3 regions of the Streptomyces sp. NPDC018947 genome follow, and region 2 is predicted to be linked to each of the others. Evidence: riboswitches for the same ligand, from Rfam matches in the RefSeq annotation. Region 2 holds a riboswitch; each other region holds the start of a gene.
What was found. Region 2 has a riboswitch for cyclic di-AMP ahead of ACH499_RS21410 (transglycosylase SLT domain-containing protein). Riboswitches for the same ligand answer to the same signal wherever they lie in the genome.

Region 1 (5,012 bases), on a different contig from region 2:
GAGCCGTTCGCGCTGGCCTCGATGCGGGCGCGGCGCATCGCGCGGCGGCACGCACGCCGGCACGCGGGGAAGCCGGCGGCGCGGGCGGTGGCGGAGTACGAGGCGTACGCGACCTCGCTGGCGTTCCTGCGGCAGCGGGGCACGCGCGGCCGGGCGGGTGCCGACTACGTGGTCCGGGAGCGGGAGCTGCTGACCGAGCTGTGGCGCCGCCGGGAGGTGGCGCGCCCGGCGCTGGACCACGCGGCCCGCGCCACGGCACCGCCCGCCCCGCGGACCGTACCGCCCTGGGCGGCCTACGGGGCGCACCCGGCGCCCCACCCGTACGCCCCGCATCCGCCCTACGCCTACGCCTACGCCTACGCCCCGTACGTCCCGCCCCCGAACCCGTACCGGTCCTAGCGTCCGCAAGGGTCGTGGCGACCGCGGCGCGGAACGCCGCTCAGGCGGACGCCTCCGTCAGCCTGAGCACCTCGGCCTCCGTCAGCTCCAGCTCCGCCACCCCGAGCAGCGCCGGAAGCTGCTCGACGGTCCGCGCCGACGCGATCGGCGCGGCCACCGTCGGCTGGGCGGCCAGCCAGGCCAGGGCCACCGTGGCGACCGGCACGCCGTGGGCCTCGGAGATCTCGTCCAGGACGGTGAGCACGCGACGCCCCCGCTCGCTCTCCAGGTGCGTGGCCGCGCCCCCCGCCCGGGGGCTGTCGACGGTGGTCCCCGGCCGGTACTTGCCCGTGAGGAAGCCGGACGCCAGGGCGTAGTACGGGACGGCGGCGAGTCCGGACCGCTCGGCGAGGTCGCGCAGCCCGCCCTCGTACGTGTCGCGCGACACCAGGTTGTAGTGGGGCTGCACGGCCACGTACCGGGCGAGGCCCTCCCGGTCGGAGAACTCCAGGGAGGCCGCCAGCCGCTCGGGGGAGATGTTGGAGGCGCCGATGTGCCGCACCTTGCCCGCCCTCACCAGCTCGTCGAGCGCGCCGACGATCTCCTCGACCGGCACCTCGGGCTTGTCGAAGTGGGTGTAGTAGAGGTCGATGTGGTCGGTGCCCAGGCGGCGCAGGGAGGCGTCGGCGGCGGCCTTGATGTTGGCCGCCGACAGGCCGGGGTACTCCGGGTGCTGGCTGACCTTGGTGGCGATCACGACGTCGGCGCGGTTGCCGCGCGCCGCGAGCCACGTGCCGATGAGGGTCTCGGACTCGCCGCCGCTGTTGCCGTCGACCCACGCGGAGTAGGAGTCGGCGGTGTCGACGAAGTTGCCGCCCGCGGCGGTGTAGGCGTCGAGGACGGCGAAGGAGGCCTCCTGGCCGGCGGTCCAGCCGAACACGTTGCCGCCGAGGGCGAGCGGGAAGACCTCGAGGTCACTGGAGCCGAGTTTGCGCAGAGAAGTCATGCCCTACGACAACGAACGCGCCGCACCGGCTCATTCCGGAACGGCGCGGAGGATCGCGCGGACCGGCAGCCCTGACGTCGGGGGGTTGTCGTCAGGACCGCCGGGGTCTCGGGTACGCGCCCCGGCTCCGGGAGGGAGCCGGGCGGTGGTCAGAGGCTGAGGCCCTTGCCCATCAGCCATGCGGCCGGGTCGACGCCGCCCTCGGCGCCGCCGACGTGGACCTCGAAGTGCAGGTGCGGACCGGTCACGTTGCCGGTGGCGCCCACGCGGCCGATGACGTCACCGGTGCTGACCTTCTGGCCCACGCTGACGTTGATCGACGACTGGTGGCAGTACCAGAGTTCGGTGCCGTCCTCGAGGGTCAGGACCGTGCGGTAGCCGTAGGAACCGGCCCAGCCGGCCTCGGTGATCGTGCCCGTGTGGACGGCCTTGATGAGGGTACCGGTGGGGGCGGCGAAGTCGAGGCCGGTGTGGTGGCCGGAGGACCACATGGAGCCGGCCTGACCGAAGGTGGAGGTGATCGTGTACGAGGAGGTCGGCAGCGTGTACTGCCTGGCCAGTTCGGCGAGCCGCTCGGCCTCGGCCTTCTTCGCGGCTTCCTCCTCCGCCTTCTTCTTGGCGGCGGCGGCCTTCTCCTCGGCCTCCTTCGCCGCCTTGGCGGCGGCCTCGGCGGCCTCCTTCTCGGCGGCGGCCGCGGCCTGCGCGGCGGCCTTGTTCTCGACCTGGACCTGCTGCTGCTCGGCCTGGGCCATGATGCGCTCCCGCAGGGCCTCACCGGCGTCGGTGGTGCCCTCGGCGGTCTCGGCGGAGGTCACGAGACTGCTGAGCGGGGTGGCGGAGCCCTCGGGCTCCTCCGGCTCGTCGTCGGAGATGAGCGAGCCGACGTTCGGCAGATCGGGCATGGAGATCGGCACCGGCGGCTTGCCGGTCTGCGCGCTGGCCATGCCGCCCGCTCCCACGGCCGCGATGACGCCGACGCCGAGGACGGTGGAGCTGCGGGCGAGTCCGCCGCGCTGCTTGGCGACGCGGTGCCTGCCGCGTACGGGACGGACGGACTCCGCGGTGGGATTCCACTCCTCCCAGGGGCCCTCTTCGGCGCGGTGGAGGTCGTAGCCGAAGGTCTCGGTGTCGTGCCGGGAGGGCATGAACGGGGCCTCGGGGACAGGGCGGTTGGACGCCACGTGGGCGCGCTCCTTTCCTTCCTTCCGCCTACCGGGTTAGCTGACGGGTTCGGAGCAGGAAGGTCTCCTACGCGCGTAACCGGACCGTGTCTCCACGGCGGTGTACGCCCGATTCACCCCAAGGTGGTGGTTCCCCGGTTCCCTCACGGGATTCGGCGCGTGCGCACGGAGCCGCCTTCTGTGACGGCTGGGACGACCGCGCTGCGTTATCGAACGTTAATAGAAGCGAGGCGTGGATTCCAAGCCGTTCCGGCTGATCATTAAGTCTTCCGGCCGGAACACAAGGCTCACGACCAGTCAAAACGGGGCGAGTTGACCACGTTTCAGGCCACTTCCTCAAACCCGTTCTTTCTGATGGTGTGTCAGTTGTTATGCGGAGGGCGGTCGCGCCGTCACCACCCGTGACGCTGATCAAGGTCGCCGGGGCAGGGGCGCCGTACGGCGAGGAGCGCCATGTCGTCCGCCATGCCGTCCCCGGAGTGCCGGCGCACGTCGTCGGCGAGCGTGTCGAGCAGATGGGCCGGGTGCCGGAAGACGCGGCCGGCCAGCCTGGCTTGGGGGTCGTAGAACCGGCCGTGGGCGTCACGGGCCTCCGACAGTCCGTCGGTGTGGAGCAGCAGCGTGGCACCGCCGGGGAACCCGGTCTGCTCCGCCCGGTCGGGCCACACGCCCAGCTCGCCCATCCCGAGCGGCAGCGCGGAGTCCCGGGCCTGGAGCGGGCCGACGGTGCCGTCGGCATGGAGCAGCAGGGGCGGCGGATGGCCGCGGTTGACGATGCGGACGACGCCGTCGCCGTGCGGGAGTTCGGCGAGGACGGCGGTGGTGAACCCCTCGAAGGCGTCCAGCCCGTCCCGCCGGGTGCCCTCGCGCGCCAGCGCCCGCTCCAGCCGCTGCGCCACCGCCTCCAGCGTGGCCTCCTGCTCGGCGGCCTCCCGGAACGCCCCGATCACCACGGCGACCGCGGCGACCGCGCCCATGCCCTTGCCACGCACGTCCCCGACGATCAGTCGGACGCCGTACGCGCTGTCCTGCACGGCGTACAGGTCGCCGCCGATGAAGGCGTCGGCCTGGGCCGCCTCGTAGCGGGCGGCGATCTCGAAGCCGCCGATGCGGTCGGCCGGTTCGGGCAGCACGGCGCGCTGGGCGGCCTCGGCGATCTCGCGGGCGGAGGCGAGGCGCTCGTCGCTGCGGCGGACGAAGGCGTTCACGAAGACGGCGAGGGCCGCGACCGTGGCGATGGTGATCAGTTCGGTGAGCGAGTCGACGTAGTGGACGACGCCCTTGCCCGCCTGGAGCGCGATGACGGCGGCGACGGCGGCGGCCCCGGTGAGCGCGGTGCCGCGCCGGGAGTAGAGCGGCGCCGCGACCAGGGGCGCGGCCGTGTAGAGGGGCCCGGCGGTGAAGTACCGGGGGGTGAAGAGGTCGTAGGCGACGGCCACGACGAGCAGCAGCACGGGGAGGACGCGCACGAGGCCGCGGCCGTACGCACCCCATCCGGGGCCGCGCGGCGCGGCCGGCGGTACGGGCGCCCGGGCGTGACCGAGCCCCGGGTCGGGCACGGGGTCGCCGGGCAGCCGGCCGCCGGGTGTGGCGTACGGTCCCTCGTCCTCCACCTCACTCGGCCGCACCACCACTCGTCTCCCGCCGCCCCGCACCTCGACGCCGCACACCGTCCCGCCCTCCAGGGTTCCGGGAGGGGGCGCGGGGAGCGAGCCGTGGCGGCCGGTCGGGTGACATGCACGCGGAAACACCGAGGGCCGGAACCCTTTCGGATTCCGGCCCTCGGCCTTCAGTAGCGGGGACAGGATTTGAACCTGCGACCTCTGGGTTATGAGCCCAGCGAGCTACCGAGCTGCTCCACCCCGCGTCGATGAATGGAACAGTACGTCACCCCCGCCGACGGAAGCAAATCGCTTCGGCCGGCGATGCCGCGGGGGCACCGCGGCCCGGCCTCGCGCGGCGTCACGCGGACAGCTCCTGCCGCAGCGCGTCCCGCAACCGCGCCGCCCGCTCGCCGACCTCCCGCGGCCCCAGCGACACCGCGAGGTCCGCCCAGCTCTGCCCCTCGTCCAGCTCGCCCCGCCGCGCGCACACCAGCGCCAGCCGCAGCGCGGCCCGCCCGTGCCCGGCGTCGGCCGCCCGGCGCCACCACACGACCGCCTCGGGCTCGCTGCCCTCCCGGGCCAGCAGCAGCCCGAGATTGAAGGCCCCGTTGCGGGACCCGGCCTCGGCCGCCTCCCGGTACCACCGCGCCGCCTCCAGCACGTCGCCCCGCGCCGCGGCCAGCATCCCGACCCGCACCTGGGCCCGGCGGTGGCCCTGCGAGGCCGCCCGCTCGTACCACTCCTCGCACTCGGTCTTCTCCTGAGCCGGCCCGCCCAGCTCGTGCGCGGGCGCCGGCGGCCGGCGCGCGTCGAGCAGCGCGGCCAGGCGGTACGCCGCCTCCG
Region 2 (5,012 bases):
GAACCGGACTGCCTGGGCTTGATCACCAGCCGGTAGGCGTCGCGCCCCGCCACCTGGGCGGTGCCGTCGACGGTCACGGAGGTGGTCTCGTCGACCGCCCCGAGGGCCTGTTCGGCGAAGTCCTTCGGGGTGGCCGGCACCTGCCTCTCCGGCTGCCCGGCACCGTCGGGCGCGGTGGAGTGGTAGACCTCGTTGGACCGGCTGTCGTAGCCCCAGACGTCCTTGCCGTCGTGGATCAGGCTGTACTCGGCGGCGTTCTCCATCAGGGAGAGTTTCTGCCGGTCGGGGCCGTCGGCGGCGACGCGCAGCGTGTGCGTGCCGGACGCCAGCGCGGTGAGCTTGGCCGACGGGTCGGCCGCGGAGCCGCCGTCGTCGCCGCCCGCCCGGCCCGGACCGCCGGACACGCCGGACATCAGACCGCTCTCCAGGCCGCCGAGGTCGGGCAGGCCCAGGTCGGTGCTGATCTTGACGGTGCCGGACAGTCGCTGGACGTCCGACTCGGCCATCTTCTGGAGGAGTTGTCCGGCCGTCACCTTCGGCAGGTCCGGGTCGCCGGAGTCGGCGAGCGCGGGGACGAGCCCGATCGTGGCGGCCGCCACGCCCATCACCGCGACCGGGACGACGTACCGCGCGGCCTTGCGCCGTCCGGCGCGCGGCGCCTCGCCCTCCCCGGCGGTCGTGTTGTCGTCGGAATCGAACGGTGCCATGTGTGCCCTCCGTCGTCGGCGGCGGCTGTCGCGGGACCTCGCACGTGTTCACCCGTGAGCCGCCATTCTCACCCGAATCGGTGAGGAGTGGTGGTTTTCCGTGACTCCATCTGACCAAACCGGCCGCGACCAGGCGTCAGACCCCGGACTCAACTCCGCGTACTCCTGCGGGATGAGACGGAGGGGCGGCGACTCCCCCGGCCCGTAGGGGGTGGGGACCCGTCCGGGGGTGGCGGCGGACGGAAAGGGGGGTGCGGGCGACCGGGGCGGGCGGGCCGCCCGAGGCGTCAGCCGGCCCGGTGGACCACGGCGTCGCACAGCTCCACGAGCGCGGACTTCGCGTCGCACTCCCGCAGCGGGGCCAGCGCGGCCCGGGCCTCGTTCGCGTACCGGACGGTGTCGCGCCGCGCCTGTTCGAGCGCGGGGTGGGCGCGCAGCAGGCGCAGCGCCTCGGCGTGCCGGGCGTCGTCGCTCAGGTCGGAGTCCAGCAGCTCGCACAGCGCGATGTCCTCGGCGAGCCCCAGCCGGGCCGCCCGCTCGCGCAGCCGCAGCACGGGAAGGGTCGGGATGCCCTCGCGCAGGTCGGTGCCGGGCGTCTTGCCGGACTCGTGGGAGTCGGAGGCGATGTCCAGGACGTCGTCCGCGAGCTGGAAGGCGACGCCGAGGCGCTCGCCGTACTGGGTCAGCACGTCGACGACGGTCTCGTCGGCGCCGGACATCATCGCGCCGAAGCGGCAGGAGACGGCGACCAGGGAGCCCGTCTTGCCGCCGAGCACGTCCAGGTAGTGGTCGACCGGATCCCGCCCGTCCTGCGGCCCCGCCGTCTCCAGGATCTGGCCGGTGACCAGCCGCTCGAACGCGAGGGCCTGCACGCGGACCGCCTCGGGCCCGAGGTCGGCGAGGATCTGGGAGGCGCGGGCGAACAGGAAGTCGCCGGTGAGGACCGCGACCGAGTTGCCCCAGCGGGTGTTCGCGCTGGGGACGCCGCGGCGCACGGTGGCCTCGTCCATGACGTCGTCGTGGTAGAGCGTGGCGAGGTGGGTCAGCTCCACGACGACGGCCGAGGGCACGATGCCGGGGGCGTAGGGGTCACCGAACCGGGACGCCAGCATCACCAGCAGCGGCCGGAATCGCTTGCCTCCGGCCCGCACCAGGTGCTGGGCGGCCTCCGTGATGAACGGCACCTCGCTTTTAGTTGCCTCAAGCAACCCTTCCTCGACGGCCGCCAATCCGGTCTGGACATCGGCTTCCAGAGCCTGGTCCCGCACGCTCAGCCCGAACGGCCCGACGACGGTCACGAGGGGTCTCCTGTCTGCTGGTGTCTACTGGCGATTACCTGGCTTGTCGATAGGTCGCTGCCACCACTCAAGTCAGCGTATCCGGTCACGTTTCGATCACCGCTAGCGCCCACCGTTACAGGCCGGTCGGTATCGGATCATGCACGGTATGTTTTTGATCAGGTGATATGAGCAGATATCGACCGACATCGTCAGGGACGCATTCAGGACACGGCGCGCCGGGAGCCGCCACCGAAGATCCCACCACCCCTCCCGACGGAGCGCACCCCGGGAGCGCCACCCGTCCGGCACCCGCGCCCCGCCCTCTCGCCCGCACGGTCCACACCCCTTCCCCTCCCCTGCGCACTGGTGCCCGCGAAGCGCGACGGAACACCGGCGCGAGCCGCCCGCGGAGCCGCCGGCGCCGGGCGCCCCACCGGGGACGGACCACCCGCGGGAAGGGCGGCCCGGCCGAGCGGCTCGAGCGCGCCGGAACCGCCCGGACGACCCCCGGCGCCGAAGCCGTCCTCACCGAGGGCCGGTTGGCCACCAGTTGGCCCGAATGCCCGATTTGCCGAGCTTGTTGAGGCCAGTGAGTTGCCTCACGCCACAGCAGTCACACGCGGCCACCACCGAAGTGCCGCCGGCCCTTTGCTCCGTAGGCCAGTTGGCCCTTGCGGCCGCAAAGGATCAAGCACCCCAAATCCCCCAGACCAAGGTCAACTCGCCCGTCGGGTGATTCCTGCACTTGTTCCGGACATGTGCTCTCGCATACGTTCCCGGCCTGTCGGGCGGACGCCGAATCCTGCCACCGCCACGACACACCGACATTTCAGTCATCCACTCGACACACTCGCGGGCAGGAGCGGGGGACCCAGGTAAGTCGCCGCACCGGTCACCACCGGAGCGGCTCGGGGTGAAGCCGTGCCCTTCGGGGCGCGGCCGGGCACCTCCCCGCCCGAACCCGACAGCTCACCTCGCAGGCGTAGGAGAGGGACACACACATGCCTGCCAACGGTCAGAACCGTCACACCCGGACCGCTCGCCTCGCCCGCAAGCTGGCCCTCGCCGGCACCGGCGCGGCCGTGCTCGCCATGCCGCTCGTCGGCGCCGCCACCGCGTCCGCCGCCACCCCGGCCGCCGCGACCACCGCCACCACGGCGGCGACGACGTACCCGGACAACCTCGACGGCTGGATCCGCGAGTCGCTCGACGTCATGGCGCAGCACGGGATCCCCGGGACGTACGACGGCATCCACCGCAACATCATGCGCGAGTCGTCCGGCAACCCGCTCGCCATCAACAACTGGGACATCAACGCCATCAACGGCACCCCGTCCAAGGGCCTGCTCCAGGTGATCGACCCGACCTTCCGGGCCTACCACGTGGCCGGCACCTCCTGGGACCCGTACGACCCGGTCGCCAACATCACCGCCGCCTGCAACTACGCGGCCGACCGCTACGGCTCCATCGACAACGTCTTCGGCGCGTACTGAGCCGTACCACCAGGAAGTGAGCCGTGACCGGCCCCCACCGGGCGGGTCCTAACCGGCTCCGAAGACGCGTTCGAGGACGACGGCCACGCCGTCGTCCTCGTTCGTGAGGGTGACCTCGTCCGCCACCGCCTTGAGTTCGGGGTGGGCGTCCGCCATGGCGACCCCGTGCGCCGCCCAGTGGAACATCGGGATGTCGTTGGGCATGTCGCCGAAGGCGATCGTCCGCCGCCGGGTCAGGCCCAGGTGCTCGGCGGCGAGCGCCAGCCCCGTCGCCTTGGTGACGCCGCACGGCTGGAGCTCCACCGTGCCCGGCCCCGACATCGTGACCGTGGCGAGGGAACCGACCACCGCGCGCGCCGTCGCCGCCAGCTCGTCGTCGGACAGGCCGGGGTGACGCAGCAGCACCTTGCTGACCGGCTCGGCCCACAGCTCGTCGCGCCGCTCGACGCGGACGGCGGGCAGGGTCGGATGGGGCATCAGATAGCCCGGCTCGATGAGCGTCAGCCCGTCGACGCCGTCCTGGTCGACCGCGGCGTACACCTGGCCCACCTCGGCCTCGATCTTGCCGAGCGCCGTCTCGGCCAGTTCCCGGTCCAGGGTGACCGACCACAGCATCCGGTCCGCGCCGGCGTCGTAGACCTGCGCGCCCTGGCCGCACACCGCGAGCCCGGTGCAGCCGAGGTCCTCCAGCAGCGTCCGCACCCTCGGTGCCGGCCGCCCCGTCACCACCAGGTGCCGCGCCCCGGCCCGGGTCACCCGCGCGAGCGCGGCCAGCGACCGGTCGGAGACGGTGTCGTCGCCTCGCAGCAGCGTTCCGTCGAGGTCGGTGGCGACGAGTGAATATGCGGTGCGGTCCATGATCAGAGAATACGGACACCGCACCTGTCGGACTCCCCCACGACCGGTTGCGCACGAGGACGTTCGCAGGTGTCCGAATCCTGACGCAACACCGTCTAAAGGCGGTTAAAGGCCTGTGCACCAGTTGGCAACAACATGGTCTGCCTTCTACCCCGCGGACTGACCCCGGGGGTACCTTCCTGTTGACCAGGGGGACTTGATCGGGGGGTCGGGTTGAGCGCCGGACGTGTACGCGTGCTGAGGCCGGAGGAACTGGGCGAGGGGGAACGGGAACACTGGCGCGCCCTGCGGGCCGGGTCGGCGTCGCCGCGCAACCCGTTCATGGAACCGGAGTTCACCCTCGCCGTGGGCCGGGTACGGCCGCGGGCGCGGGTGGCCGTCCTGTACGACGCCGGTGAGGCGGCCGGTTTCCTCCCGTACGAGCGCGGGCCCCTGGGGGCGGGCCGCGCGATCGGGCTCGGCGTCTCGGACTGCCAGGGAGCGGTGCTGCGGCCGGGGCTGGTGCCGGACACCCGCCGGCTGCTGCGGGCCTGCTCCCTGTCGAGCCTCGCCTTCGACAACCTGGAGGCCGAGCAGGGCCTGTTCCTGCCCTGGGCCGCCGAGGAGCACACCGCCTACGTCATCGACGTGGAGAAGGGCTACGAGGCGTACGAGAACGTGCTGCGCGCCCAGTC
Region 3 (5,012 bases), on a different contig from region 2:
CCGTGACGACGGCGAGGTCGACGGGTCCGTCGATGTCGCGCACGGAGCGGCGGGCGGGCACCCCGTCGACGTCCCCCTGGTCCTCGGGGAAGGCCTTGTTCACGGCGTGGAGCCGGCCGGTGTAGCCCCCGTCCCGGAGGTTGCCGAGGATGCTGCGGCCGACACCGCCGGGCGCGCGGCCGGTGCCGACGACGGCGACGGAGCCGGGCTGGAGCAGCCGCTGCACCGAACGGGCCTCGGCGCGGTGCTCGCGCGCGTACTGCACGGCGAGCGAGCGGTCGGTCGGTTCGAGGTCGAACTCCAGGCGGACCACGCCGTCCTCGAAGCTCCGCTTCTGGGTGTACCCGGCGTCCATGAACACCTTGATCATCTTGGTGTTCGCGGGCAGCACCTCGGCGGCGAAGCGGCGGATGCCGCGCTCGCGGGCGACGGCGGCGATGTGCTCCAGGAGCGCCGAGGCGACGCCCCGGCCCTGGTGGGCGTCCTGGACCAGGAAGGCGACCTCCGCCTCGTCGGCGGGGGACGACGCGGGCGCCCCGCCGGCGCCGATCCGGTCGTAGCGCACGGTCGCGATGAACTCGCCGCCGATCGTGGCCGCGAGCCCCACCCGGTCCACGAAGTCGTGGTGCGTGAAGCGGTGGACGTCCTTGGCGGACAGGCGCGGGTACGGCGCGAAGAAACGGTAGTACTTCGACTCGTCGGACACCTGCTCGTAGAAACTGACCAGGCGCTCGGCGTCGTCCACGGTGATGGGGCGCACGCGTGCGGTGCCGCCGTCGCGCAGCACCACGTCGGCCTCCCAGTGGGCGGGGTACTCGTGCCGGTCCGACGAGGTCTGCATGGGCCCCAGAGTACGGCTCGCGTACGACAACGGCGCGGGGCAGTCTGTGGAGAAACGGAGGGCCGGGCGGGGGCCGCGGCCGGACAGCCGGCCCGCGCGTCGCACGGCCGTCCGGCCATGGGTCATGATGTGGGAAACTGGTCTAGACAACCCGGTACACCTGAAGGGCAGCAACACATGGCTGAGCGCCGCGTCAACGTCGGCTGGGCCGAGGGTCTCCACGCCCGCCCCGCCTCCATCTTCGTCCGGGCCGCCACGGCCACCGGCGTCCCGGTGACGATCGCCAAGGCCGACGGCGACCCCGTCAACGCGGCCTCGATGCTGGCCGTCCTCGGCCTCGGCGCCCAGGGCGGCGAGGAGATCGTCCTCGCCTCCGACGCCGAGGGCGCGGACGCGGCCCTGGACCGTCTGGCCAGGCTGGTCGCCGAGGGGCTCGAGGAGCTTCCCGAGACCGTCTGAAGCGATCACGCGCCGAAAGGCCCGCCCGGACCACCGGGCGGGCCTTTCGTGCGTCCTTCCGCGGGCGGGCGCCGTGCGGTCGCCCCCGGGGCCGAGAACCGCGAGGCCCCGGCTCGGTGAGCCGGGGCCTCGGACATCCGTACCGTCCGTCGTCAGATGTTCACGCCGTGGGAGCGGAGGTAGGCGACGGGGTCCATGTCCGAGCCGTACTCCGGGCTCGTACGGGCCTCGAAGTGCAGGTGGGCGCCGGTGACGTTGCCGGTGTCGCCGGAGATGCCGATCTGCTGGCCGGCGACGACCGACTGGCCGACCGAGACGCCGATCGACGACAGGTGGCCGTACTGCGTGTACGTGCCGTCGTGCATCCTGATGACGACCTGGTTGCCGTACGCGCCGCCCCAGCCGGCCTCGACGACGGTGCCGACGCCGACCGCGTGCACCGTGGTGCCGGTGGCGGCGTGGAAGTCGACGCCGGTGTGGCTGCCGGAGGACCACAGCGAGCTGCCGGCCTGGTAGGACGTGGAGACGTAGGAGCCGGTGATCGGCGAGACGTAGGTGTTGAGGCGCTTGCGCTCCTCCTCGCGCGCGGCGCGCTCCTTGGCCTCGCGGGCCTCCTTGGCGGCCTCGGCGGCCCGCTCACGCGCGGCTTCCATCGCCGCCTCGCGGGCGGCGGCGTGCTGCGCGGCCTCCTGCTGGGCGGTGGCCTGGGCGTCGATCTCGGCGGCCACGGAGTCGCCGATGGTGACGACGGGGGTGAGACCGGTCTGCTCGGCCTCGGCCTCGGCGGCGAGGGCCGGGGCCGCGAGAGTGCCGACGACGCCGGTGGTGGCGAGGGCCGCGACGCCCGCCGCGTGGGCGGTGGTGCGCTGCATGCGGCTGGGACGGCGGTGCTTCCCGGAGGCGCGCGTGAACGCCATGTAGAGGCTGGTCCTTTCCTTCCCTCTCGCCTACCGGGTTAGCTGACGGGTTCGGAGCAGGAAGGTCTCCTACGGACCCCCTCGCTGCACGCGCGGGCGTCCGATTCACCCCAGGGACGTGATGGGTCCCCGGCTCCCCTGGCTCGCGCCGTACGGGGACTCGGCGATGACTGTCCGGTGCCGCGGGTGCGGCGCACTGCCTGACGGACAGCCGGGACGACGCTAGACGCGGCCGACTTCGATCCTCAAACGCAACAGGGTTTTTGTAGCGCACGCCACAGGACGGACAGGCAGCCTCTCCCTCAATTGGGACAAAAAACGGCCCTGGTGACGCTCGGGTCACCAGGGCCGCCGCACGCGTGCGCCGCTACTCGGCGGCGACGACGGTGACTTCGCCGATGCCGAGGGCCTCGACGGGCTCCCTGATCTGCGCCGCGTCGCCGACGAGGATCGTCACCAGCCGGTCCACCGGGAAGGCGTTCACGACCGCCGCCGTGGCCTCCACGGTGCCCGTGGCGGCGAGTTGGCGGTACAGCGTCGCCTGGTAGTCGTCGGGCAGGTACTGCTCGACCTGGTCGGCCAGCGTGCCGGCGACGGCCGCCGCGGTCTCGTACTTGAGCGGCGCGACGCCCACCAGGTTCTGCACGGCGACGTCGCGCTCGGCGTCGGTGAGCCCGCCCTCGGCGAGGGTGCGCAGCACCGTCCACAGGTCCTGGAGCGCCGGGCCGGTGTTGGGCGTGTCGACGGAGCCGCTGATGGCGAGCATCGAGGCACCCGTGCCGTCGGGCGCGGACCGCAGCACCTGCCCGAACGCCCGCACGCCGTAGGTGTAGCCCTTCTCCTCGCGCAGGACGCGGTCCAGGCGCGAGGTGAGGGTGCCGCCCAGGCAGTACGTGCCGAGGACCTGCGCGGGCCACACGCGGTCGTGGCGGTCGGCTCCGGTGCGGCCGATCAGGAGCTGCGTCTGGACGGCGCCGGGGCGGTCCACGATGACGACCCGTCCGGTGTCGTCGGCGTTCACCGGCGGCACGGGGCGCGGCTCGGCGGGGGCACCGGTCCAGGCGCCGAGGGTCTCGCCGAGCAGCGCGTCGAGGTCGACGCCGGTGAGGTCGCCGACGACCACGGCGGTGGCCGTGGCCGGGCGGACGTGCTTCTCGTAGAAGGCCCGGACGGCGGCCGCGTCGATCGCCGCCACCGTCTCCTCGGTGCCCTGGCGCGGGCGCGACATGCGCGAGTCGGCCGGGAACAGCTCCTTGGAGAGCTCCTTGGCGGCGCGGCGCGAGGGGTTGGCCAGCTCGTGCGGGATCTCGTCGAGCCGGTTGCGCACCAGCCGTTCGACCTCGCTGTCGTCGAACGCGGGCGCCCGCAGCGCGTCGGCGATCAGGCCGAGCGCCTTGGCGAGGCGGGAGACCGGCACCTCCAGGCTCAGCCGCACACCGGGGTGGTCGGCGTGCGCGTCGAGGGTGGCACCGCAGCGCTCCAGCTCGGCGGCGAACTCCTCGGCGGAGTGCTTGTCGGTGCCCTCGGAGAAGGCGCGCGCCATGATCGTGGCGACACCGTCGAGGCCGGCGGGCTCGGCGTCCAGCGGGGCGTCCAGCGACACCTCGACGGCGACGACCTGCTGGCCGGGGCGGTGGCACCGCAGCACGGTCAGGCCGTTGTCGAGGCTGCCGCGCTCGGGCGCCGGGAACGCCCAGGGCTTGGGCTCGCCGGCCTGCGGCTGCGGGTGGAATTCCATCGTGGCGAGCTCGGTCACTTGGCCGCCTCCTCGTTCTCGTCGGTGGCGTCGTTCTCGTCGGCGGAGGCGGTCGGCTCGTAGACGAGCACCCCGCGGTTCTCGGGACGCAGGCGGGCCGCGGCGATCTCGCGGACCTCCTCGGCGGTGACGTCCAGGACCCGCTGCACGGCGGTGAGGGCGAGCTGCGGGTCACCGAACAGGACGGCGTACCGGCACAGTTCGTCGGCGCGGCCGGCGACCGTGCCGAGCCGGTCCAGCCACTCGCGCTCGAGCTGGGCCTGGGCGCGTTCCATCTCCTCGGCGGTGGGGCCCTCCTCGGCGAACCGGGCCAGCTCCTCGTCGATGGCGGCCTCGATGACCGGCACCTCCACGTCGCCGGACGTCTTCACGTCCAGCCAGCCCAGGGAGGGCGCCCCGGCGAGCCGCAGCAGGCCGAATCCGGCCGCGACGGCCGTGCGGTCGCGGCGCACCAGCCGGTTGTAGAGGCGGGACGACTCGCCGCCGCCCAGCACGGTCACCGCGAGGTCGGCCGCGTCGCACGCGCGCGTGCCGTCCTCCGGCAGCCGGTAGGCCGCCATCAGGGCGCGCGCCGGGACGTCCTCCTCGACGACCTCGCGCAGCTCCCGGCCGATCACGTCGGGCAGGGAGCCGTCCCGGGGCGCGGGCTTGCCGTCGTGCCCGGGGATGGAGCCGAAGTACTTCTCGATCCAGGCGAGCGTCCGCTCGGGGTCGATGTCGCCGACCACCGACAGCACCGCGTTGTTCGGCGCGTAGTAGGTGCGGAAGAACGCGCGCGCGTCCTCCAGCGTCGCCGCGTCCAGGTCGGCCATCGAACCGATCGGCGTGTGGTGGTAGGGGTGGCCCTGGGGGAAGGCGAGGGCGGTCAGCTTCTCGAACGCGGTGCCGTAGGGCACGTTGTCGTAGCGCTGGCGGCGCTCGTTCTTGACGACGTCGCGCTGGTTCTCCATCGACTCGTCGTCCAGGGCGGAGAGCAGGGAGCCCATCCGGTCCGCCTCCAGCCACAGGGCGAGCTCGAGCTGGTGGGCGGGCATGGTCT

Region 1: linked by a shared signal. The riboswitch ahead of ACH499_RS15110 (M23 family metallopeptidase) and the one ahead of ACH499_RS21410 (transglycosylase SLT domain-containing protein) in region 2 are both predicted to bind cyclic di-AMP.
Region 3: linked by a shared signal. The riboswitch ahead of ACH499_RS12395 (M23 family metallopeptidase) and the one ahead of ACH499_RS21410 (transglycosylase SLT domain-containing protein) in region 2 are both predicted to bind cyclic di-AMP.

What each region holds. Positions count from the first base shown of each region.
Region 1 is NZ_JBIRZD010000007.1:16,991-22,002, forward strand. Features, by position in the region: gene ACH499_RS15100 (PrsW family intramembrane metalloprotease) at 1-399, shown strand, start outside; gene ACH499_RS15105 (aldo/keto reductase) at 440-1,384, opposite strand; gene ACH499_RS15110 (M23 family metallopeptidase) at 1,534-2,565, opposite strand; cyclic di-AMP (ydaO/yuaA leader) riboswitch at 2,577-2,733, opposite strand; gene ACH499_RS15115 (PP2C family protein-serine/threonine phosphatase) at 2,958-4,193, opposite strand; tRNA gene ACH499_RS15120 (tRNA-Met) at 4,359-4,432, opposite strand; gene ACH499_RS15125 (tetratricopeptide repeat protein) at 4,528-5,012, opposite strand, start outside.
Region 2 is NZ_JBIRZD010000011.1:81,768-86,779, reverse strand. Features, by position in the region: gene ACH499_RS21420 (outer membrane lipoprotein carrier protein LolA) at 1-707, opposite strand, end outside; gene ACH499_RS21415 (polyprenyl synthetase family protein) at 995-2,005, opposite strand; cyclic di-AMP (ydaO/yuaA leader) riboswitch at 2,812-2,985, shown strand; gene ACH499_RS21410 (transglycosylase SLT domain-containing protein) at 2,989-3,480, shown strand; gene ACH499_RS21405 (HAD family hydrolase) at 3,529-4,338, opposite strand; gene ACH499_RS21400 (GNAT family N-acetyltransferase) at 4,552-5,012, shown strand, end outside.
Region 3 is NZ_JBIRZD010000005.1:108,838-113,849, reverse strand. Features, by position in the region: gene ACH499_RS12405 (GNAT family N-acetyltransferase) at 1-841, opposite strand, end outside; gene ACH499_RS12400 (HPr family phosphocarrier protein) at 1,019-1,300, shown strand; gene ACH499_RS12395 (M23 family metallopeptidase) at 1,453-2,217, opposite strand; cyclic di-AMP (ydaO/yuaA leader) riboswitch at 2,230-2,393, opposite strand; gene ACH499_RS12390 (M16 family metallopeptidase) at 2,585-3,973, opposite strand; gene ACH499_RS12385 (M16 family metallopeptidase) at 3,970-5,012, opposite strand, start outside.